3 regions of the Pseudoalteromonas espejiana DSM 9414 genome follow, and region 1 is predicted to be linked to each of the others. Evidence: predicted binding sites of a transcription regulator. Region 1 holds the regulator's gene; each other region holds the start of a gene.
What was found. Region 1 encodes sigma-54, which starts transcription at its own class of promoters, with help from an activator protein. Its sites were predicted from a motif close to GTTGGCACGNNNNTNGNNT; they were not measured.
Positions count from the first base shown of each region.

Region 2: the regulator sigma-54 is predicted to act here: its motif matches at 2,609-2,627, upstream of PESP_RS00305 (YggN family protein).
Region 3: the regulator sigma-54 is predicted to act here: its motif matches at 6,411-6,429, upstream of PESP_RS03080 (BON domain-containing protein).

Region 1 is NZ_CP011028.1:3,209,574-3,217,937, forward strand. It holds gene mlaE (lipid asymmetry maintenance ABC transporter permease subunit MlaE) at 1-16, opposite strand, end outside; gene mlaF (phospholipid ABC transporter ATP-binding protein MlaF) at 16-831, opposite strand; gene PESP_RS14560 (calcium/sodium antiporter) at 1,075-2,043, shown strand; gene PESP_RS14565 (KpsF/GutQ family sugar-phosphate isomerase) at 2,046-3,017, shown strand; gene kdsC (3-deoxy-manno-octulosonate-8-phosphatase KdsC) at 3,018-3,569, shown strand; gene lptC (LPS export ABC transporter periplasmic protein LptC) at 3,566-4,120, shown strand; gene lptA (lipopolysaccharide transport periplasmic protein LptA) at 4,110-4,658, shown strand; gene lptB (LPS export ABC transporter ATP-binding protein) at 4,655-5,380, shown strand; gene PESP_RS14590 (RNA polymerase factor sigma-54) at 5,450-6,949, shown strand; gene hpf (ribosome hibernation promoting factor) at 6,977-7,264, shown strand; gene PESP_RS14600 (PTS sugar transporter subunit IIA) at 7,269-7,721, shown strand; gene rapZ (RNase adapter RapZ) at 7,741-8,364, shown strand, end outside.
Region 2 is NZ_CP011028.1:57,259-65,622, forward strand. It holds gene PESP_RS00295 (DMT family transporter) at 1-181, opposite strand, end outside; gene PESP_RS00300 (aminotransferase-like domain-containing protein) at 286-1,725, shown strand; gene PESP_RS00305 (YggN family protein) at 1,778-2,572, opposite strand; gene PESP_RS00310 (PA3496 family putative envelope integrity protein) at 2,943-3,128, shown strand; gene PESP_RS00315 (glutathione peroxidase) at 3,237-3,728, opposite strand; gene PESP_RS00320 (IS5 family transposase) at 3,933-4,691, shown strand; gene PESP_RS00325 (AzlD domain-containing protein) at 4,997-5,296, opposite strand; gene PESP_RS00330 (AzlC family ABC transporter permease) at 5,293-5,997, opposite strand; gene PESP_RS00335 (cytochrome b/b6 domain-containing protein) at 6,167-6,820, shown strand; gene PESP_RS00340 (c-type cytochrome) at 6,887-7,339, opposite strand; gene PESP_RS00345 (DUF2721 domain-containing protein) at 7,433-7,903, opposite strand; gene PESP_RS00350 (S8 family serine peptidase) at 8,140-8,364, shown strand, end outside.
Region 3 is NZ_CP011028.1:683,834-692,197, reverse strand. It holds gene PESP_RS03110 (LysR substrate-binding domain-containing protein) at 1-553, shown strand, start outside; gene PESP_RS03105 (DUF2147 domain-containing protein) at 556-1,002, opposite strand; gene PESP_RS03100 (alpha-amylase) at 1,175-3,184, opposite strand; gene PESP_RS03095 (IS5 family transposase) at 3,416-4,174, shown strand; gene PESP_RS03090 (tRNA1(Val) (adenine(37)-N6)-methyltransferase) at 4,229-4,927, opposite strand; gene srmB (ATP-dependent RNA helicase SrmB) at 5,004-6,230, shown strand; gene PESP_RS03080 (BON domain-containing protein) at 6,490-6,810, shown strand; gene PESP_RS03075 (methyl-accepting chemotaxis protein) at 7,029-8,364, opposite strand, start outside.

The sequences.
Region 1 (8,364 bases):
GAAACAGATCCAACATTAAGCGTTTTCTCCTAACAGCTCATCAGCATAGGTTTGTGCGGGGTAATGAAATGGCACAGGCCCATCTGATAACCCTTTTAAAAACTGCTGCACTAATGGAGATTCATGATTTCGCATTTCATCTGGCGTACCCGCGCCTATTACGCCTTGGTCGGCAATAATAATAACGTGATCGGCAATACTCATTACCTCAGTAACATCATGGGTAACAATTAGTGATGACAAACCTAATACTTCATTAAGTGATTTAATAAGTTTAACTAATACACCCATTGAAATTGGATCTTGCCCAGCAAAAGGCTCATCGTACATGATCAGCTCCGGATCTAGTGCAATAGCACGTGCAAGAGCTGCTCGTCTGGCCATCCCGCCCGAAAGCTCAGATGGCATTAAATCTTTAGCGCCGCGTAAACCAACCGCTTGTAGTTTCATTAATACAACTAACTTAATTAACGCTTCACTTAATTGTGTATGCTCTCGCAGGGGAAAGGCAATATTGTCAAATACAGACATATCAGTAAATAACGCACCGCTTTGAAAAAGCATGCTCATTTTTGTTCGTGCCGCGTACAGCTCTTTACGCGACATTTTAGGAATACTGCCACCTTCAAATAAAATATCGCCAGCATCGGGCTTTAGCTGGCCACCAATTAAGCGCAGCATAGTGGTTTTGCCTATTCCGCTTGGCCCCATAATCGCTGTGATTTTACCTTTAGGAACACTAAAACTCATATTGTTATATATGGTTCTATCGCCTCGCGAAAAGCTCACATCCTTGACTTCTACTATTGATTGCGACAAGTCGCTCTCCATAACAATGTTCACTCGTGCTCCTATTTTAAGGGTTTTTTAGCCAAGATGGAAAAAACAATTCGTAAGATTTTGTAATACACCTGAAAAAAGCGTTCTAAGGCTGAAGTAAATCGCCTTAACCTCGGCTTAAGCGTATTAAATTTCACACCTCAAGATACTAGACCCTACTCTTTTGCTTATACTTTCATGTTGGCTTTTGTTACTATTCGCGCCATCTGTATTTTGAACAACTGGCTTAGCACAATGGTTACCTCGTTTGTTATTTTAATTCTTGGTTTTGCTGCACTTGTATGGAGTGCCGACCGATTTGTATACGGCGCAGCCGCGCTTGCAAAAAACTTTGGTGTACCTACTTTGATTGTAGGTTTAACTGTTGTAGCTATGGGCTCATCTGCCCCTGAAATGATGGTGTCGGCTTCAGCTGCTTTAGCCAACAAAACCGACACTGCTGTAGGTAATGCGGTTGGTTCAAACATAACAAATATTTTACTCGTATTAGGTATTACTGCGCTATTACGCCCACTTAGTGTTTCATCAAGTACATTAAAACGCGAAATGCCACTAGTTATGCTGGCATCCTTAGCTACATGGTATGTTTTTTCTGATAACTACTTTTCGTTTACCGAAGGGGTGGCATTACTCATTGGTTTTATAGTGTTTATTGGCGGGCTAATTGTTGTATCACTTCGTGCTAAAAACCAAGATGACCCGTTTGTATCAGAAGCCTGCGATGAAGTACCTAATAATGTACCCACCAAAAACGCCGTTTTTTGGCTTATTGTTGGCATGATTTTATTACCTGTAAGCTCACATTTCTTAGTAGGCTCAGCAGTAGATATTGCAAAATACTTTGGCTTAAGCGACTTAGTTATTGGCTTAACAATTATAGCAATTGGCACAAGCTTGCCTGAGCTTGCAGCTTCAGTCGCGGGTGTTTTAAAAAACGAAGACGACTTAGCGCTGGGTAATATTGTTGGCTCAAATATTTTTAATATTTTAGCGGTATTACCCCTTGCAGGTATTATTAACCCATCAATGGTTGATTCATCACTCGCAAGCCGCGATATCTTTATTATGCTAGGTGCTACACTTGCGCTTATTGTTATGTCATTGAACTTTAGAGGTTCTCAGCGTATCAATAGAGTTGAAGGTGGCCTATTGCTCATCGCATTTTTGGCTTACCAAGGTTATATTTTTAGTCAAGTAGGGTAACAATGGCAGAACTTAATTTTATTGAGCAAGGTTTACGAGTTTTAAATATTGAGCGCCAAGCACTCAACGATATTACCCAATACGTAGATAAAAACTTTAATCAAGCTTGTCAGCTAATGTTTGATTGCCAAGGCCGTATTATTGTAATTGGCATGGGTAAATCTGGGCACATTGGCAATAAAATAGCAGCAACACTTGCAAGTACTGGCAGCCCGGCTTTTTTTGTTCACCCTGGTGAAGCAAGTCATGGCGACTTAGGTATGATCACTAAAAATGATGTAGTTATGCTTATATCTAACTCAGGTGAAACCAGTGAAGTACTCAATATTATTCCGGTACTTAAACGCTTAGGCGCTAAAATTATATCAATGACAGGCAGCCCGCTCTCTACTATGGCAACCCTTGCCGATGTACACGTATGCATAAAAGTAGAACAAGAAGCTTGCTCATTAGGGTTGGCACCAACAGCCAGTACCACAGCAACTTTAGCAATGGGCGATGCCATGGCTGTTGCGCTATTAGAAGCTCGCGGCTTTACTGCCGATGACTTTGCTCTTTCTCACCCAGGTGGTAGCTTAGGTAAGCGATTATTACTTACCTTAAAAGATGTAATGCACAGTGGTAAAAACACCCCTATGATAGGTGTAGCGCAAACAATTAAAGATGCCCTTATTGAAATGTCTGCTAAAGGGCTTGGTATGACCGCTATAGTTGATAACAAGCAACAACTAGCAGGGCTTTTTACTGATGGTGACTTACGCCGTATTTTAGAGCAACGTATAGATATACATACTACGGCTATAAGCGAAGTGATGACCAAGTCTTGCACTACAGCCACTGCCGACATGCTCGCAGCAGAAGCACTAAATATAATGGAAAATAAGCGGATTAATGGTTTAATCGTAGTTAATGAGCAAAACCAGCCTGTTGGCGCCTTAAATATGCAAGACCTATTAAAAGCAGGAGTATTATAAATGCAATTTGAAGATCTCTATCAACCGCTAAGCGATGATGCAAAAGCACGCGCCAAAAAAGTAAAACTACTCATATGCGATATTGATGGTGTATTTTCTGACGGCCGTATTTACTTAGGTAATCAAGGTGAAGAGTTAAAAGCATTTAATACAAAAGACGGCTTTGGCGTTAAATCCCTTATTAATAGCGGCTTTGAGGTTGCTGTAATTACCGGACGCCACTCAAAAATAGTGCAAACACGCATGAGCAGTTTAACAGTACAGCATATTTATCAGGGCCAAGAAGATAAACTCATTGCTTATCAAGAGCTCAAAAACACATTAAATTTAACCGACGAGCAAATAGCTTACATAGGCGACGATGGCCCAGACATGCCAGTAATGGAGCAAGTAGGTTTTGCCGTCGCGGTTAACGATGCCCACCCGCTTATTAAGCGCTTATCGCATTACACCACGCAAATGCCTGGCGGCTTTGGCGCAGTAAGAGAGCTGACCGACTTACTAATGCTCGAAAACGGTATTGCACTAACTACCCAAGGCACCAGTTCATGAATGCAGCACGCGTTATACTCAGCGCGCTATTCATCGGCTGTATGGTTTGGCTTTGGTACCCTTATTTTAGTCAAACAAATGTTGCTCCCGAACAAGAGCCGGAGATTATAGCTAAACCCGACTACACCGCCATAGAGCTAAAGCAAACCTCTTACGATGAGCAAGGTAAAATAAATCACAAAGTGACTGCAGCTAAAATGGAGCTGTACCAACAACTTGGGTTTACCTTTTTTGAAAAACCAATTTTTACCCTATATAACGAAAAACAAACGTGGCGTATAAATGCTGACGAAGCCACCTTATATGAAGACAAACAACTTATTTTAGAAGGCAATGTAGTTGCCAAAAATTTAGTTGATAACGCCATGATAGATAACATTAATGCCGACAACATCGAAGTCGACATTAAAGCGCTAACAATGCGCTCAGAGCAACCGGTGGTTGTAACTGGACCCAGCTTAAAAATTGTCGGTAAAGGCCTAGAAGCCGATTTAAAAACCGAAGTAATAAAACTAATTAACCATACGCGAACAATATATTATGACCAATAAACTTACTAAAATTTTAATAATTCCATCGTTAGTGCTGGCTTTTAGCGCCTCTTCAGCTGAACCTGAAACACCGCCACCTGCGAACCAAATTTCAATTAGTGCAGACCGCCAAGAAGGTCAACTAAAAGAAAATGTAGGTATTTTTGAAAAAAATGTAGAAATTGTACATGGTAGCCGCAAAATTACAGCCGACCGTCTTGAAGTGCATAAACGCGAAGACTTAGGTGATAACAAGCAATTACTAATTGCCACAGGCAGCCCTGCATACTTTGAAGAAAAACAAGACGATGGCACTATAATGAGCGCCAGTGCTAACGAAGTTCGCTACGATGTAGCTAAGCGTTTTTTAACCCTTGTAGGTGATGCAGAAGTTGCCCAAGCGGGTCAAAAAATTAATGCAAAAAGCATTACCTATGACATGGAACAACAGCTAATTAGCGCTGAAAAAGACGAAAACTCAACAGATCGCGTACACACTATTTTAGTACCTGTTGAAGCAAAACCAGAAGATAAAACAGGTAACGAAGGCCAACCATGAGTACCTTAAAAGCAGAATTACTAGCAAAAAGCTATAAAGGTCGCCAAGTTGTAAAAAACGTTGGGTTAGAAGTTCAAGCAGGTAGTATTGTTGGCTTACTAGGCCCTAATGGTGCAGGTAAAACCACCACGTTTTACATGATTGTAGGCCTAGTTCCTAGCGATAAAGGTAAAATTTCAATAGATGATAACGACATTACGTTATTACCTATGCACAGCCGTGCTCGCTTAGGTATTGGCTATTTACCACAAGAGTCATCAATTTTTAGAAAGTTAACAGTTTATCAAAACTTAATGGCGATTTTAGAAACGCGAAAAGAGCTTAATAAAGCCGCTAGAGAAGAAACGCTTAACAACCTACTTGATGAGTTTAGTATTCAGCACATTCGCGACAGCCAAGGTATGGCGCTTTCTGGTGGCGAACGTCGCCGCGTTGAAATTGCCCGCGCATTAGCCGCAAATCCTAAATTTATTTTATTGGATGAGCCTTTTGCTGGTGTTGATCCAATTTCAGTGTTAGATATAAAGAAAATAATTGAACATCTTAAAAATCGTGGGATTGGGGTACTAATTACCGATCACAACGTAAGAGAAACCCTTGATGTTTGTGAAAAAGCCTACATTGTTTCTCATGGGGAGCTAATTGCATCTGGCACTCCAGAACACGTATTAAACGACAAAACTGTGCGCGATGTTTACTTAGGCGAGCAATTTAGGCTGTAACAATCAAGCCACTCCTTTGAGCATCTGCTAATATTAATTATAACAACATAAAAGGATTGTTAGAGATACATGAGGCAATCATTACAGCTGCGCATGGGCCAGCAACTTACAATGACTCCACAATTGCAGCAAGCGATACGTTTGCTGCAGCTCAGTACATTGGATCTCCAGCAAGAAATACAAGAAGCACTTGATAGCAACCCGCTATTAGAAGTTGAAGAGCAAGATTACACGGAAGATTCGGCTGGAAAAAACGAGCAAAAAGCAGACACCGATGATGTAACCGTAAGCGCATCAACTGACGATTCAGCCAGCGAATACGAACAAGACAGCGGTGAAGCTTTAAATAAAGACACCGTTAGCGATGATATGGCAATGGATGTTACGTGGGATGAATACATGAGCGCCGCGCCTGCAGCTTCATCAGGCCCAATGCCAGAAGATGAGTCTATTTACCAAGGTGCTTCTACCGAAACGCTTCATGAGTATTTAATGTGGCAGCTTCAACTTACACCCTTTAGCCCTACCGACGAAGCAATTGCTATTGCCATTGTAGAAGCTGTAGATGACTCAGGTATTTTAACGTTAAGCTGCGAAGAAATTTTAGAAAGCTTTAACCAAGAGCACGATGATGACGTTGAAGTTGAACTTGATGAAATTGAAGCTGTTTTAAAGCGAATTCAATTATTTGACCCTGTAGGTATTGCAGCACGAAGCCTACAAGAGTGCTTATGTATACAGTTGAATCAATTTGATAAAGATACACCTTTAATAGAACAAACAAAAATGATCTTAACCGATCATATTGATCTATTAGCAGCTCGCGACTATCGTACATTAATGAAGAAAACAAAGCTCAAAGAAGATGAGCTTAAAGAGGTAATGACATTAATACACACTCTCAACCCAAAACCTGCTGATACCATAGTGAGGGAAGAGTCTGAGTATGTTATACCTGATGTATCGGTTAAAAAAATTAAAGGCCGCTGGGTGGTTGAGTTAAACCCAGATAGCATGCCAAAAATACGTGTAAATAGTCAGTATGCGGCTATGTCGCGTACCGTAAAATCTTCGGGTGATAGCCAATTTATTCGCTCTCACCTGCAAGAAGCTAAATGGTTTATTAAAAGCCTAGAGAGCAGAAACGATACGCTATTAAAAGTAACTAACTGTATTGTAAAACAGCAGCAGGCATTTTTTGAACATGGCCCTGAAGCCATGAAGCCTATGGTATTAAACGATGTTGCTGAAATGGTAGAAATGCACGAGTCGACAATTTCGCGTGTAACTACGCAAAAATATATGCATACACCACGTGGTATTTTTGAGCTTAAATACTTTTTCTCAAGCCATGTAAGCACCGAAAACGGTGGTGAGTGCTCATCTACAGCAATACGCGCCTTGATTAAAAAGCTAATTGCCGCGGAAAACTCAGCTAAACCATTGAGTGATAGCAAAATTGCGGATATATTGGCAGAGCAAGGAATTAAAGTAGCTAGACGCACAATAGCAAAATACCGTGAATCGCTAGCTATTCCACCGTCAAATCAGAGAAAGAGTTTGATATAAGACGTAAAAAACAAAGAGGAAATGCTTATGCAACTAAACCTAACTGGTCGTCACGTAGAAGTAACTGAATCACTTAAAGACTATGTAAATAATAAATTTGCAAAGCTGGAAAGGCACTCAGATCATATTAGCAATGTGCATGTCATTCTCGATGTAGAAAAACTCAACCAAAAAGCTGAAGCGACAATTCATGTAAGTGGCGCAGACTTATTTGCCTCTACAGAGCACCAAGATATGTATGCCGCAATAGACTCGTTGATTGATAAACTCGATCGCCAAGTTATTAAACATAAAGAGAAGCTCGCTAGACACTAATATTATGAAATTAAGTACATTAGTATGCCAGGACTGCAGCAAAGCTGCGGTCCTTTTTAGTAGTAAAAAAAGAATTTTAGAATTCATTAGCGAACTCGCTCATGAAAAATTACCTTATTTACCACAGCAAGATATTCTCAACGCATTAGCAAGCAGAGAAAAACTAGGTAGCACAGGTATTGGCCGAGGAATCGCGATTCCTCATGGCAGAATGGGTGGCGTAGAAGAGCCGCTTGCATTAGTACTTGTTAGCGATACACCTGTTAACTTTGATGCGATAGATAACTGCCCGGTTGATATTTTTGTGGCACTCATCGTACCAGATGGTGATAACCAGCAGCACCTAAAGACTCTAGCAACTATAGCTGATAAACTGAGCAACAAAGAATTTTGTAAACAGCTACGCAGTGCAAAAACCGATGCTGAGCTGTATAACGTTATTGTTGAACAATCGTAGTAAATACTAAGGGCGATAAATGGAGTTGATTATCATAAGCGGCCGTTCTGGTTCAGGAAAGTCGGTTGCTTTGCGCGTAGTTGAAGATTTGGGTTATTATTGCGTAGATAATATTCCGGTAAACTTACTGCCCTCTTTGGTACGCAGCGTATCAGATAACTACGACAAAATAGCGGTCAGTATTGATGTGCGTAATATCCCAAAACAACAAGACGAATTCAACGATATTCTTGAATACCTTCCTGACTTTGCAAAACCAACACTGTTTTACTTAGATAGTGACGATCAAACACTGATCAAACGCTTTTCTGAAACGCGCCGCTTACACCCTCTATCAATTGATTCGTTACCACTTGATTTAGCAATAAAAAAAGAAAAAGAACTGCTTGATGTGTTGGTCACACGCGCCGATTTTATGCTTGATACCACTGATTTAAGTGTGCACCAATTAGCCGAATCTATCCGTGAAAAAATACTGGGTAAAAAAGATAAACAACTTATTGTGACGTTTGAATCTTTTGGGTTTAAACATGGTATTCCAAAAGAAGCTGATTATGTATTTGATGCTCGCTTTTTGCCAAACCCGCACTGGGAGCCAGAATTAAAGCCTTTAACAGGGCTCGATCAGCCTGTAAAAGACTTT
Region 2 (8,364 bases), 570 kb from region 1:
GTAATGTAAATCGCATATCGGGCTTTTTAATCGCAACAAATAACCACATAAATGCTGCGGCTATGGCAAAACGATAAAATAATGATAGCTCAACAGCTATGTCGCCTAGCTGAAAAGAAATAGCGAGCCAAGTAGAGCCCCAAATTAAAACGGTGGTGAGATATAGCGCTGCGCTTTTCATGGCAAACCTCTAAAAATAGATTAAGTGGTTATTTTAAAGTCTATCTGTATACTTACCATATACAGAAAAGTATAAATGTAACCTGTACAGATTTAAGGTGTGTTATGCAGCAAACAGTAACCAAGCAAAAGGCCGAATTTTTATATCAGCAAGTTATTGAGCTAATTAAAGATATGCAAGCGCAGCAAGTATTGCTCCCAGGTGAAAAGCTACCGTCGCTGCGTAAAATGGCAGATAATTTAAATATAAGTATTCCTACGGTTAAGCAGGCGTATCAGGCACTTGAAGATCAGGGGTTAGTAGAGGCACGTGAAAAATCGGGCTATTTTTTAAAGGTAATAAATACCGCTTACAGTTTGCCAAAGCGCGTAAAGCTAAGCCGTGAGCCCGTTACTGTAAATAAACAAGAATTAATAGAACAAGTTTACAGTGCCATACATCAGCCCAATATAATCCCTTTTGGTATTGCAAACCCTGTTGCTGCCGCACCCACCGATAAAGCATTAGCGCGAACGATGCGCCGAGTAATGACAATTGCAGGCTCAAGCGTTATAAATTACGGCCCAATAGATGGTTTTGCGCCATTAAAAAAGCAGCTAGTGCATCGGTATTTAGGGTTTGGCATAGGAGTAAACATAGACGAGCTTGTAATTACCAACGGAGCACAAGAAGCGCTGGCGATAGCACTTAAATGTGTAACTAAGCCTGGTGATATAGTGGCAATAGAAACTCCGTGTTACCACGGCATTATTGAGCTAATTGAAAGCTTGGGTTTAAAAGCGCTAGAGGTGCCGCTGTGTCCAGATAACGGTATTTGGTTAAACGATTTAGCGCATGCACTTGAGCAACACGATATAAAAGCGTGTTTATTCTCTACGGCTATAAATAACCCAGTTGGCAGCTTCATGAGTAATGACAGTCGCCAGCAAATGGTTGATCTTATTGAGTCTCACAATGTTGTGCTTATTGAGGATGATGTTTATGGCGATCTGCATTTTACCCCTAAGCGTGGCACACCCGCACTCGCTTACTCAAAAAAAGGGTTAGTAATAAGTTGTGCGTCGTTTTCAAAAACGGCAGCACCCAGTTATCGAATAGGATGGTTAATAGCTGGCAAATTTGCAGGGCAGGCACGTAGGCATAAACGCGCTTTAAGCTGTTCAGCCTCGCTTATAAATCAATGGACGTTATCTGAATTTATAGCCAGCGGAGAATACGACCGGAATTTAAAAGTGCTGAGACAACGTTTACGTAATAATAAAGAGCGCATGCGTTGGTGCTTGTTAAACGCCATGCCTGCCAATACCCGTATTAGTGATCCTAAAGGTGGGTGTGTTATTTGGCTCGACTTTGGACAAGGTGTAGATAGCCAAAAACTCTTTTTACTCGCTCTTGAGGCTGGAATAAGCATAACGCCTGGGCTTATATTTTCAGCCAGTAATAAGTATAAAAGCTGTATTAGATTAAGTTATGGTGTGCAATGGAGCGATGAAATTGAACAGGCTATTACTCAATTAGGCGTACTTGCCCATAACTTAAAATAAAAAAGCAGCACAGTAAGTGCTGCCAAAGGGATGTTAAATATAGTGCTGTGTATCAGTTTTGTTTAATGGTAAATAGCTCATAGCCTTTTAACTGAGGTAATTGTGCTACTAATTGTTGCTCTTGCTGGGCAATATCGGCAAAGTTATCACACAAGGCGTGAGCACGTTGTTCAAGCTTATTTGCATGTAACTCTACTTTTTCTTCTATTTGTTCACCCATGTTTTCCATGCGCTGCTCAAATGCATCCATATCGCCACCCGAACCCATTAATTCAGACCCTAGCGCAACTAAAATGCTGCCCATAGACTGCATAACGGCAGACTCAACAACAGTTTCTATTTGTTGTTCGAACTGCTGCTCAAAGTTTTCGCCAAATTGATCAAAACTCTGCTGGCCCATAACAAATGTACCTTGTTGGTAAAATGTATTTTCTACTTCAACTTTTATGCCGTCCATTAGGCCTGATAAATCATTGAGGCCATCAATATTAAATGCGTTTGCCACTTCCTCTAGCGCTACGCCTGCTATTTTTACCCCGTCTAAGGCAATATTAGCGACTTCGGGTAATTGTGTACGTAAAGTGTCTGAGTATTGGGTAAGGGCCTGGCGCTGTTCGCTATTAATTGAAACTTCTTCGCCATTTACAGTTAAATTACCGTTGTTGTTAAAACGCATAAATTGATTAGATGCAGTGAAAATTTCTAACTCGCTAGGCTTAATGCGCACGTCGTTTTTAAATTCTACATTACACTGTTCATTACTAAACGAAATGCCAGAATCATTATCGTTATGTGCCATTGCAGCCGGTGTACAAATTAAAGCGCTCACTAAAAGTAATTTTTTCATGTTTTTCTCGAATAATTGTTGATGACAGGTATGTATTAACAAGTTTGGTGCCATTATTTTATTTTGTTAAATTACAAATGCTTATGGTTTTTGGTTGCGTGCGTAATTTAATAATTAAGCTAATTTTTAGTCAAATTTACTAAATATAAATAAATGATAAATTATATTTGTCGATACGATAAAAAACTCTCACTTCCCACTTTCTTAATTTAGCGCTATTTATTCACAATACTGACATGAAGGCTATTTACGATAGTCACGTGGCTTTATTTTGGCGCTTATTTATACCTAAATTAGTGCTGAACATTTTTAATTTCACCAACGACAGCAAATAACCTGAGTTGGTCTCAAACACTTTATGGAGTGGGTTGTGGGTAAAACATTTAGTTACGATGCGCTAGATGATGATTTTGTTGAAGACGAGTACGAAATGGTCGGGCGTAATCAGCATGATAAAAAAAAGCAAAAGGTAAAAAAGAAGCTTGAAGATTACCTTGAGCAAAAACGTTTGCGTAAAAATCTAGGCGAAGACGACTTAAACGATTACATAGACTAAATTGTGCTAGTAAAAATAACGCGCCACTATGAGGGCTTTAATGTGCTTTTAAGCATGTTAAAAAGCTAAATAATGGCAATAAAGGGGCTATTTGCCTCTTTATTACTTTTAAGCGCTTAATTTATTGAGTGCTTTTTGAATGGTGGTTTCTAGCTTTTCTGGTTTAGTAAAAGGGGCATAACGCTTTATAGGTGTGCCATCGCCCGCAATTAAAAACTTAGTGAAGTTCCACTTTATTTTTCGGGTTAAAAACCCAGGTAGTGCAGACTTTAAGTATCTAAATACTGGGTGTGCGTGCTCGCCATTAACGTCTACCTTAGCGGCCATTAAAAAGCTCACACCAAAGTTAATTAAGCACCCTTGTTGTATTTGTCTCGCGTCGCCCGGCTCTTGTTTGCCAAATTGATTACACGGAAAACCAATAATAACCAAACCACTTTGCGCGTATTTAGTATGTAGCGCTTGTAGTGATTCATATTGTTTTGTAAATCCACATTCACTCGCTGTGTTAACGATAAGCACAACCTTACCTTCAAAATCACTAAAGTTAATTGGTTTACCTTGTAAGGAGGTAGCGCTTAATTGATGAAATTCATGCATGATAGAGGCTTTTTTATTATTGTTAGCAACATTCTACCCGTTGTAGGGTATTACTAAAAGCCTAATTATTAACCTGGTTATTGCTGTTAGTAATTGCAGTGCTACTAGGGCGTGTTGATCTTTGTTGAAAAAGTAAACGGCATAGCAACAAGGTATAATTGGTTTCGCCAAAAATCAAACATACCACCGAGAACGGATGTTGCTATGCCAAGAACAATGTTAACAGATAAACGCTGGTTAAAGCTCAAAGAATTAATGCTCAATAGTGGTCGAGTTTATAATAAATTTGACCACCGAATGACGCTAGAAGGTATTTTGTATCGAATGCGCACAGGAATTCCTTGGCGAGATTTACCACCACACTTTGGGCTTTGGAGTACTGTGTTTAGGCGCTTTAACTTATGGTCTAAGAAAGGCATTTTAAATACTATTTTTAAACATTTAGCCCTCATCACTGATTCTGAATGGCTATTCATTGATGGCAGTATTGTGCGAGCACATCAACATAGTAGTGGTGCAAAGAGCGACAAAGATGAGTCGATAGGTAAAAGTCGGGGTGGCTTTTCAACTAAGATTCATCTGGCCGTTGATAGCTATGGATACCCAGTACACTTTGAATTAACAGGTGGTCAGCGAAATGACTTTGTTATGGCAGAAAGCCTAATAAAACATTCGCCTAAAAGTGACTATGTGATTGCTGATAAGGGCTACGATAGCCAATCAATTCGTGACTATGTAACTGAGCATGGAAGTGAGCCACTAATCCCTCGGCGTAAAGATAACACCAAGAAAAACAATGATATGGATTGGGATCTATACAAGTATCGACACTTAGTTGAAAATGCGTTTGCACGAATAAAGCACTTCAGAGCAGTATCAACTCGGTACGATAAATTAGAAAGGAACTATGCATCAATGGTTTCATTAGCATTCGCTATTATGTGGTTATCGATGCATACCTGACTAAAATACAAACAAAGATCAACAACCCCTAGGGCGTGTTGACCTTTGTGGATTGAAATTTGTTCAATCTAGGGGCGATCTAATCGCGGCGCGAGGTTTGTAACCTAGTGGGCTAAGTAAAAACCGAGCAACAAAGAGTTAATCGTCCCTAGAAAGGATCCAAAGGGCAGCGCATGTTTGGCATTTATGCTGCGTTATCGCCTATTTATGGGGAATAACCACACTTCATAAGCTCTGTCTTGCCTAAAAACCAAACAAACTGCTGTAAAATCAACCACTAAAGGTTAGCACGCCCTAAGCTAGCTTTAATTTAAAATTAAAAACAGCCCCATACTAGCAAGTGTTGTGTAATAAATATTATGTGTTTTATAAGCAACTATAATGGCCACAATGGCTGCGCTTAAATAAGGGTTATGCCAATTTAAGTTGATACTGCCTTCATTTAAAAAAATAATCGGCACCCATATAGCTGTTAGCACCGCTGGTGCGCTAAAACTTAAAAACTGTTGCATTTTAGGGCCAACTTTAAAGCCAAGACGTTGATGTAAAAATAAATAACGAGTAAAAAAGGTGATACAGGCCATCAATAGTATAGTTAACATCATACTGAGTGCTCCTGCTTATTTGTTGCTCTTGCAGTAAAATAACCAGAGGTCATAGCAAGCAGTGCTGCACATACAAGCCAAAGCTCAAAGCCGGTACTTTTTAGCAATGTAGCACTTACCCCAGCCACGATAACGGTAACAAGTGAGGCAATATTTTTTATACCCGGCACAACTAACGCAATAAACGTAGCGGCAATAGCAAAGTCGAGCCCTAAATTGGTTAAATCAGGCAATACGCTACCTGCAACTATGCCAATCAGAGTCCAAAGATTCCACGCTATATAAAAACTAAAGCCCGCACTGAGTGCATAAATTAATCGTGGTGTGGTTTTATACGCTTTACGGTGATGAGAAAACGCAAATAGCTCATCGGTAAGTACAAAGCTAATAGGTAACCGCCACCTTAATGGCTGGTTAATAACTTTATGGCGCACAGCTAAACCATATAAAAAATGCCGAGAGCTAATAATAAATGTGGTAAATAAAATGGTTAATAATGGGGTGTTACCCGCCATAAGCTCTATAGCAACTAATTGGGCTGAACCTGCAAACACAAGTAAAGACATTGCTTGTGTTTCAAAAGCACTAAAACCATTTTGAATAGCTAAAGAGCCACATAAAATTCCCCAAGGTACGACCGCTAAGCAAAGCGGAAGCATATCAAAAAAGCCTTTTAAAACTGCGCGTTTAGTTATATTCATTTATACATAGGTGTTAAAAATGTGTGTGTTTAGTGTGCCATAAATACTGCATTATGTAATATCATTAATGCAGTGGTAGTAAAACTTTGGAATAATAGCTTTTAGTATCGTCAAGTCATTGAAAGAGCATGCTGAGTGTTGTTTTAAAAAGCGTAAATTGAGGAATTGTATGGCAAATATAAAAGTATGGGATGGCTTTATAAGAAGCTTTCATTGGTTGTTGGTGATTAATATTGCTGTACTGTATTTTAGCATTGAAGAGGGCATGATTGAGCTACATTTTGTAGCTGGTTTTTTTGCCATTGCGTTACTTGCGACACGTTTAATATGGGGTGTAATAGGAAGCCGAACGGCAAAACTAAGTGCGCTGTTTCATTCCCCAAAAGAAGTATTTAAAGAGTTTAAAAGCCCAAGTAAAAATATAGGGCACTCCGCACCTGGCAGTTATATGGTGTTATTGTTTTTTACCCTCATTATTATTCAATTAGTTACAGGGCTTATGAGTAGCGATGGAATTTTAACTGACGGACCGTTAGTTGAATATGTATCGAGTGATACAGTTGATTTTGCCAATTGGCTGCACCACCTAAACTTTGATATTTTGTTTTATGCAATTTGTCTGCATGTGGCTGCTATTTTAGTGTATAAAATTAAAGGTAAGCCGTTGGTAAAAGCAATGATCACCGGTAAACAGTCGCACCATGAGAGCACAAACCAAGTTAACACTAAATCACCTTGGTTAGCGTGGATTGTTTTTTTCGCTCTTTTGGCACTACTCGCCGTAACCTGGGGTGAAGAGCCACTTAGCTATTTGTTAAGTTAAGTATGCTGAAAAATAAAAACGGCGCTTAAATAAGCGCCGTTTTTGTAACTATTAAAATTAAAGGTATTAGTCTTTAAATTGCTTATGGCAATCTTTACAACCTTTGGCCCATGCACCAAACGCTTTACCAATTACAGCTTTGTCACCCGATTGCGCAGCTAGCGCTAGCTTATCGGCATTAGCAGCAAAGGCATTGGCTTTTTTAACGAAAGTTGCGTTGTCAGCCCATACGTCAGCAAGTGCTGCAGTATCACCTTTATCAGTACCTTCGTAAAACGCTTCCCATGGCATTTTAGACAGCGCAGCTGCATTGTTAGCGCGCATTTTAAACTGCTCAGCATCAAAAGGTACTTTACCTTTTAGCATTGCGCCCATGTCGCTAATTTGTACTGAAAGCATAGAGAATGCAGATTGACGGTATTCAATAGCATCGCCGGGCTCTTTAAATGCAGTATTAGCAGATACGCTAAGTGTACATGCTGCGAAAGCAGCCCCAGCTAAAATTTGTTTTAATTTCATGTTTGTTAATCTCTGTAATTTATTTCTCGACTACTGCTTTTGTATCTTAGCCACTGCTTTTATTCAAGCGAATACGGTAAAATTAATCAAAAGTTAATCGTTTGAATCTATATCTGCAAATATCATCCCTCGGCGCATACTGCGGGTTGCCAAAAAGACCTCGCCAAGTAACGACATAAAACCACATATTAATAAAGCCATGGCAGCAACAAAACAGCTTGCAATAGTTACCCCTAAATTAATAGATTGAATATGGGACAAAAACAGCAGCATAACTACAGCGCATACAAGTAAGGCGCTTAGCACACTCATACTAAAAGCGATATGAATGCAGCGAGAGCGCTTTAACAGTGCCCTTAACTCAGTAGCAAGCGACTTATTAAAATCTTCATCGATACTTATTTTTAGCTTTCGCTCAAGCTGGCGAGCTCGGTCAGTGATGCGGGCTAAACGGTTTGACAAAACACCTAAGGTGGCGGCAATACCGGTAATTAAAAATACGGGGGCAACGGCTGTTTGAATAACTTTGGCCATGGTTAAAATGTTTATAACGTCGTTATTCATGAGTTTTCCATAGAAAATCGGGTTTGGTTTACAGTTGTTTACAAATGCAAATTTAAATAAAAGTCTTTTAAATACATAACCCTACGATTTTATAAGGGCTTTAATATCTCTAGTTGTAAATTACTTGTAATCCCACTGTTGCTAGCATAGGTGCTGAAGTTTTATATTAAAATTGCAATTCTAACAATGTTGAATTGAGTAATTACAATAATATAAAACTCATCCTAGGGGAAATAATGTCTCATATAACAATGAAAAGAACCGCTCTTTCATCAGCTATCGGTTTAGCCATGATGTCATACGGTGCCGTTGCCGCACCTGATTTATCTAAAGGTTACGTGCCAGAAACATCTAGTGTTAAAACGTACTCTCAAGATAAAACAATTTCTACTAAAGCACGTTATATCATTCAGCTTGAAGACGAGCCGCTAGCAACTTACAAAGGTGGGATTGCAGGGCTT
Region 3 (8,364 bases), 1.2 Mb from region 1:
AAATAGTGATATTCGTATTTCTAACTTGGTGGGTGAATTTGATTTAGAACGTGAAGGGATTGATGCCGCTATTATTCATGGTCAGCCCGATAAGTGGCAAAAATACCACTGTGAAAAACTAGCCGACGATCAGTTAATTTTAGTGTGTAACCCACAGCTTTTAGCGGGGTTAAATGAGGATGAGTTAACTCCTCAAAGTTTACTTGAGCGTTTTAAAGCAATATACGTTACCAACCCACGTAGGCAAAACGATTGGCAAACGTGGTGCGAGGCTAATAACTTAGTGCAGCCTAAACAGCATAATAATTTAACGTTTAATATTTCGGTGCAGGCAACGCAAGCAGCTATGCGCCAGCTAGGTATTTTAGTAACTCACAAACAATTTGTACGTGACGATATTAAGCACGGTATGCTCACACAAATAGGCAAAAGTATAGTAAACCCGCACCAGCAGTTTTATTTTGCAACAAGCCACGCCATGCTTAATCACCCACAAGTAAGTGCATTAAGAGAGTGGCTAAAACGTGAGTTTTTAAAAACCGCCAGCGAATAACGTTACTCTACACGCTCCCAATATTGGTTACGGTAAAAAAAGCCAATATAACCGCGAACCTCTAACGTTTTACCGTCGTTTTGTGGCGTTAGTTGCACGGTGTAGGTTTTGCCATTAGTTGGGTCGAGTATTTCGCCATCTCCCCATACGCCATCATCTTCTGGTTTTACATCAGTGATAATAGTCATACCTAAAATAGGCTGATCTTTTAATGCGCCATCGCACTCTTTACAAATGCCATCTTGCTTAGCTGGGTCTAAAATAGAGTCTACCTTGCCGCTTAGTACATTGTTGTTTTGTGTAATACGTACGTACGATTTAGCTTCGCTTGTATCTTCATCAATGGTTTTCCAAAGCCCTACAGGGCTCATGTTTGCAAGCGCACCTTGGCTTACAAATAAAGCCGCTGCGAGTGTACTTAGCAAAGATAGTTTATTTAATTTTTTCATTATGTTGCCTTAATTTAAAATGGCGAATAAAGCGATAATACCAGCTGATTTATAAACACACTATGAAATTAAATAGCTAATTAGGTACATATAAAAAGTAAAAACCAAGCACGCGTTAACGCACTTGGTTTTTAATAACTATGTTTTAAAGTACATATTTTAAAATACGTATTTAAAAGTCACGCACCTCTACACTTGAGCTATTAAATTCAAACATATTAATTTTGCCGCACTGTGCCATATGGTTAGTACTTGCATATGGGGTATTTGCTTGGTTTATATCGCCCTCCCACTCTTGGCCATTTTTTACAAATGCTTTTAGCTCAAACCAGCCGTTAACCGCTTTACTGCAATCCATTTCTACATCAAGCATCCAGTAGTGTTCGCCCCATATGTTAAGGGGCGTAACGCCAAAGCCATCAGCATCTACCGTTTTTTGCGTGCCATATTCACTAGGCCATATATTTGTAGTCCAATCCGTCGCCGTACCTTGCGCCTCGCTGCTTTGGCCTTGTTCAATACCATACCAATCAAGGTAGTTATCGTTTGCTTTCCAAAGCGAAGTGGTATTATTTTTTAAATTGTTGTGACGAATAGGCATGGCACATTCAACGTTAGTTGTTTGGCAGTTCCTACCAAGGTTTGCGTTGGCATAGGCATGGTCTATTCCACCGCGAACAAACATATCTTGCCCGCTTTGTGTTTGTGCATTAATAAAAACAACGGTTCTTTGCCAATCCTCTGCGTTATTAGGGAGCGAGCTTTGCGTTAATTTAGCGTTTTTATGAATTGCCATGGCATCCCACGGCGCCACATTTAAGTTAATAGTGCCATTACTATTAACGGTAATAACCTCACCACTACAGCTTTTAGCATCAGCCGAAAGCTCACCTTTTAACACATTACAGTATTGCCCAGCAGCCATGTCTGTTTGAACCGTTGCATTTAAAGTGGCATCTTCTTTATTAATTGCCATATGGCCTGAACTACCTCGCCCAAATGCAATCTGGTTATTGGTGTTATCCCACCAGTTTGTTACAGCCCAATTGTCGGCAGTGTTATTTCTAAAATCGACACCACCAGCAATGTACGACCACCGGTGCTCACACTTCCAATTACTTGCAAAGCATTCTAAGTTACCATTATTGTGAACTGGCACACTTGGTCCACCCGCATCGGTATCGCCATGAAAATCATAACTCGACATCACTTTTGGGTACCCATACGGATACGCCAACATAAATACATTAGCTAGGTCGTATAAACGGCCATCTTCAAAAGTAATTACATTACCCGCACCACCATGCCCGCGCTGATTGTCGTGATTATCAACAAATACTACTGCCGATGAGCTTGGCATAAAGCCCCAGCCCTCACCAAAATTACTTAGCCACGCAAGCGAGCCATTTCTAAAGGCATTACCAAGCTCTGTACTGTATTTAAACTCAGTAACTAAACCTGTGCTTAAGTACTCTGAGGCATCTACCGCTTCAGTACCTTGATCTATCACCTCATGAAACACCACTGGCGAGCCATTTATTTTTGCCATTAAAGCTTGAATATCGCTTGCGGCAACATGCTTAGCAGCATCAAACCTAAACCCCTTAACACCAATATCTTGAAGGTCGTTAATATAGGCCGCTAACGTATTTTGTACATAATTTGAAGCGGTGTTTAAATCGGCAAGCCCTACTAGCTCGCAGTTTTGAACCCGATAACGGTTATTTCCGTAATCTTCTGGGTTAATTGAGCAACTTTCGTGAAAATCTTGTGGGCTATAAATAGGATATTGTTTATTACCAAAGGTGTTACCGGCAGTGCCAGTACCACTGCCTGCTGCCATATGGTTTATTAGCGTATCAACGTATATATCTACGCCTGCTGCATTACAGCGATTTACCATATCTATAAACTGCGAGCGGTTACCGCCACGGCTTTGTAGTTGGTAGCTCACAGGTTGATAGCGAGTCCACCATTGGTTACCTGTAATATGCTCGTTAGGTGGTGATACTTGCACAGCAGCGTATCCTTTGGGCCCTAAAAACTGTTCGCATTCTTGCGCTACATCTTGCCAGTTCCATTCAAATAAATGCACAAATGTTGTAGGGGCAGCCGATACTAAGCTTGGTAAAGTTAAGCCAAGGCTTAACCCGGCGGTGGTGATAATTTTATTCAGCTTCATAGTGTGTGTTCCAAATGTTGAGCGAGCTATACTGCATACTCGACGTTATTTACAAGTGGTTAACACTAGTCGGGAGGTTGATTAAATAAAAACTGAATACGTATGCATAATAGGTAAATTATCCTTTATTACTAGGGCGTGTTGATCTTTGTTGAAAAAGTAAACGGCATAGCAACAAGGTATAATTGGTTTCGCCAAAAATCAAACATACCACCGAGAACGGATGTTGCTATGCCAAGAACAATGTTAACAGATAAACGCTGGTTAAAGCTCAAAGAATTAATGCTCAATAGTGGTCGAGTTTATAATAAATTTGACCACCGAATGACGCTAGAAGGTATTTTGTATCGAATGCGCACAGGAATTCCTTGGCGAGATTTACCACCACACTTTGGGCTTTGGAGTACTGTGTTTAGGCGCTTTAACTTATGGTCTAAGAAAGGCATTTTAAATACTATTTTTAAACATTTAGCCCTCATCACTGATTCTGAATGGCTATTCATTGATGGCAGTATTGTGCGAGCACATCAACATAGTAGTGGTGCAAAGAGCGACAAAGATGAGTCGATAGGTAAAAGTCGGGGTGGCTTTTCAACTAAGATTCATCTGGCCGTTGATAGCTATGGATACCCAGTACACTTTGAATTAACAGGTGGTCAGCGAAATGACTTTGTTATGGCAGAAAGCCTAATAAAACATTCGCCTAAAAGTGACTATGTGATTGCTGATAAGGGCTACGATAGCCAATCAATTCGTGACTATGTAACTGAGCATGGAAGTGAGCCACTAATCCCTCGGCGTAAAGATAACACCCAGAAAAACAATGATATGGATTGGGATCTATACAAGTATCGACACTTAGTTGAAAATGCGTTTGCACAAATAAAGCACTTCAGAGCAGTATCAACTCGGTACGATAAATTAGAAAGGAACTATGCATCAATGGTTTCATTAGCATTCGCTATTATGTGGTTATCGATGCATACCTGACTAAAATACAAACAAAGATCAACAACCCCTAGATAAACAAGCTCAATAAACAGCTTACATTTTTAAATAAAATGCTTTGCACAACGCTACATAATCAACTGTGTAACTATTATCTAAGTTTCTAATACACAGTATTGAAGATTCTATATCGCTTTTTACATAGCTAAATGTCATTAAGCTGCGGCTAATATCTTTATTAGGAGTGGCTTTTACTTGGCAATGTACATTTAAATACAGCCCATTTTGCGTAGCAAGCTTAATAAATAGCGCGCCTTCAATGCTGGGAAGTATTAAGCTAAAGCGAGAGCCACTATGACTTAAACGTTTAAACGCATTTATTAACTCGTCAAAACTTAATCCATCGGTATGGCGGGCGGTGTTTCGGGTATCGCTTTCACCTTTTAAACTGTTATTAAAATACGGCGGATTCGAAATCACGACATCAAACGGCTTGGCATGTTCAAAGCTCTGAATTGTGGTGTGCTCTATATTAATATTTGGCCATGGGCTACTCGCACAGTTTTTTAGCGCTTGGTTATAAGCTGCTTCATCAACCTCAACAGCAGTTATTGCAAGCCCGCTGCTTCGCTGCTTGCACATTAGCGCCAGTAACCCCGTGCCTGTTCCTATATCAAGCAATGATTGTGCGCCGTTTAAATTGGCCCATGCACCAAGTAAAATGCCATCGGTTGAGACCTTCATGGCGCACTTATCGTGCTCAACCTTAAATTGTTTAAATGTAAACCCTGACATTTTTTCACCTTTTCATTCACCAACTGGCGTATAGCGCGTATAATTGCAGGTAATTGTCCCTTATTTTAGACACTCTATGCAATTTTCTGAATTTGATCTTGATACAAAGCTACTCAACGCCATTGATAAAATGGGTTATGAAACACCAACCAGCATTCAACAACAAGCTATTCCTGAGGCTTTACAAGGTCGCGACATTTTAGCGTCGGCACCTACAGGCACAGGTAAAACAGCGGCATTTTTAATTCCGGCAATTCAATACTTAATGGATTTTCCACGCCGCGATCCTGGTTTTGCTCGTGTGTTAATTATGACCCCTACGCGTGAACTGGCTTATCAAATTCATGAACAATGTGAACTACTTGCTAAAGGTACTCACCTTAAAATTGGTGTAGTAACCGGGGGGATTAACTACGGTACTCACAAAGAAATTTTTGAAAACAATAATGACATTTTAATCGCCACACCAGGGCGTTTAATGGAATACCTTGAAACCGAAAATTTCCACGCCGAAAACGTAGAAATGCTAATTCTTGATGAAGCCGACCGCATGTTAGACATGGGCTTTAGAAAAGAAATGCTACGTATATGTGATGAAGCTAAAAACCGTCGTCAGTGCTTTTTATTCTCAGCCACTCTTGAGGGCGACAGCGTAGAGTTATTTGCAGAGCGCATTTTAAACGACCCTGCATTACTTGAAGCGGAATCGTCACGTAAAGAAAAAGCAAAAATTCACCAGTGGGTTCACCTTGCTGATGACTACCACCACAAATTAGAGCTTTTAGTAAATACCTTAAATGGCCCTGACGTAAGTAAAGCTATTGTGTTTGTTAAAACCCGTGAGCGCCTAGAAACACTCATTGGTGAGCTTACTAATAATGGTGTAAAAGCAGCATGGCTACGTGGTGAAATGCCACAAGACAAACGCATGAAAGCCATGGAAAACTTTCACAGTGGTAAAACTCGCATATTAATAGCAACCGACGTTGCTGCACGTGGCATTGACGTTTCAGACATTAGCCACGTAATTAACTTTGATATGCCACGCACTGCCGATGTATATGTACACCGCATTGGCCGTACTGGCCGTGCTGGTAAAAAAGGGATTGCAATATCGCTTGTTGAAGCACACGACATTGGTATTTTATACAAAGTTGAACGCTACACAGAGCAAAAGCTTAAGCGCCGTATAATTAAAGGTATTGAGCCACAACACAAAGAAGCTAAGCCACCAGCTAAAAAGCGTAAAGATCCAGTAAAAATGAAAGCCAAGAAAAAAGCGAAGGTTAAAAAGAAAAAATAACTTAAACATTTTTATATTAAAGCCGGCATTAGCCGGCTTTTTAGTGAAAGCCTTACAGGCTCTGCCCTTTGTACCTGTTACAAATGTAACCCAAGCATGTAACTCATACTCAGTAAAATGTAATTATTGCCCACCTGAATTCTCACTTAATAAAATATCCTTATATTTCAATGCATTAATTTTGGCACTGAAATTGTAACTGTAAAAATAACTCAGCAAACAATTGCTGCACTATTAACCGTAATGTAAGGATAAAGTTATGAACCGCTTCAAGTTAACTATCGCTTTAGTATCATTTTGTTGTTTATTTTTATTAGCTTGCGCTACTAAAGTAAGTGCAGCAACTAACTTAGCCATAGTAAGCAGTGTGGCTACTCAACCTAACTTACAACAATCAATTACCAACACCTTACGTACCAACCCTAATTTGGCATTAAGTGATATTCGTGTACAGGTTAAAAACGGTGAAGTCGATTTATACGGAGAAGCAAAAACAGGTTTTCAGCGCGCTCTGGCACAAAAATTTTTAGAAAATATGGATGGGGTTAAAATCATTCGAAATAAAATTAGTGTTATTTAACGTACAAAACAAATATGTTATATGCTTTAAAGTTTGCAATTTACGAGAGCGTCAGTTTTTCAGCAGTTCGTTGGTCAGAATATTTATTAATATCCGTGTACCATCTATCGCACGTATAACTTGTGCCCTTTAAGGTACATCCTTGTAACATTCTATCGTGGTTATATTAATAAAATTGGCTGTATTGAATTAATAAATTTCTAGATAAATAGAGTAAGTTAAAGGCTAAATTTTTGAGCCTCATCATTTAAGCCGTTTGCCATTCTAGACAATTCGCTACTTGATTGTGCAATATCCCTTACTGCTTGCTCAGTTTCTGATATCCCCATATTTATAACGCCTATATTTCGCGATATTTCATCAATGGTAGTCGACTGCTGTTCAGAGGCAGTAGCAATTTGAACAACCATATCAAAAATTTCGTCGACTTCTTTGCCTACATTACTATTGATTAAGTTTGCTTTCTTAGCTATTTCCTGAACTTGAGTTGTTTGCCCTACATTATCTGTCATTGCTTGAACAGCTGCGTTACTAGCACTCACTACAGCTTCAATGATGACTTCAATCTCCATTGTAGACTCTTGAGTTGACTTAGCTAAGCTGCGTACTTCATCTGCAACAACAGCAAAACCACGCCCTTGCTCACCTGCTCTAGCAGCTTCAATTGCAGCGTTTAAAGCAAGCAAATTAGTCTGATCAGCTATTTTTTTAATAACGCTTAATACATTCACTATTTTTTCCGAATTATGCCTCAACTCTGTCACTTCATGTGCTGCTTTTTGTGTAGCATCTCCAAGAGAAACAAGTGCATTGTAAGTACTATCATTATTTTCAGACCCTTCCCGGGCCATTATTTGAATGTTTTTACACAATGATGATGCACTAGCGGTTGTACTTGCTATTTCTTTAACTGTTTCAGTCATTTCGGTAGTGGCAGCTGCAACTTGTATAGTTTGTGCTTGTTGCTCGGTAACTGCTAAGCTAGTTTGTTCAGTAACTGAGGCGAGCTCTGTCGCTGTACTGCCTTGCTGAACTGCAACGTTAGATAATTCACCAATCATTTTTCTGAGATTTTCTAGCATAGTATGCAATGCAACTTGTAACATGCCTACCTCATCGTGCGAATTGACTTCGATGTTACTGCGAAGATCTCCTGCTGCTACTTTTTTTGCGAAAGCGGACGCAACAATTATTGGAGTTGCTATTTTTCGTGAAAAGAAAACACCAATGAATACAACAACAATTGCAGCTGCTAATATAGAAATTACGCTAAAGAGCACAGTCTGATGGACTGGTGCGAATGCTTCTGATTCGTCAATTTCACTTAATATAATCCAGCTAAAGTCGCCAATTTTTATACTATCGAAGGCTGAAAGCACGTTGTTTCCATTATAATCTTTTATTATTTTAGTGCCATGCTGAGCATTTAAAGCTAAATTTACAGCCTCTGTATCAGCACCATTATTTTTTACAGTTCCTGCAAAGCTTGCATTGAGTGAGTGTCCTTCTGGGTCAAGATATGAATCAGAACGCATTAGCTTATCTTCTCCAACT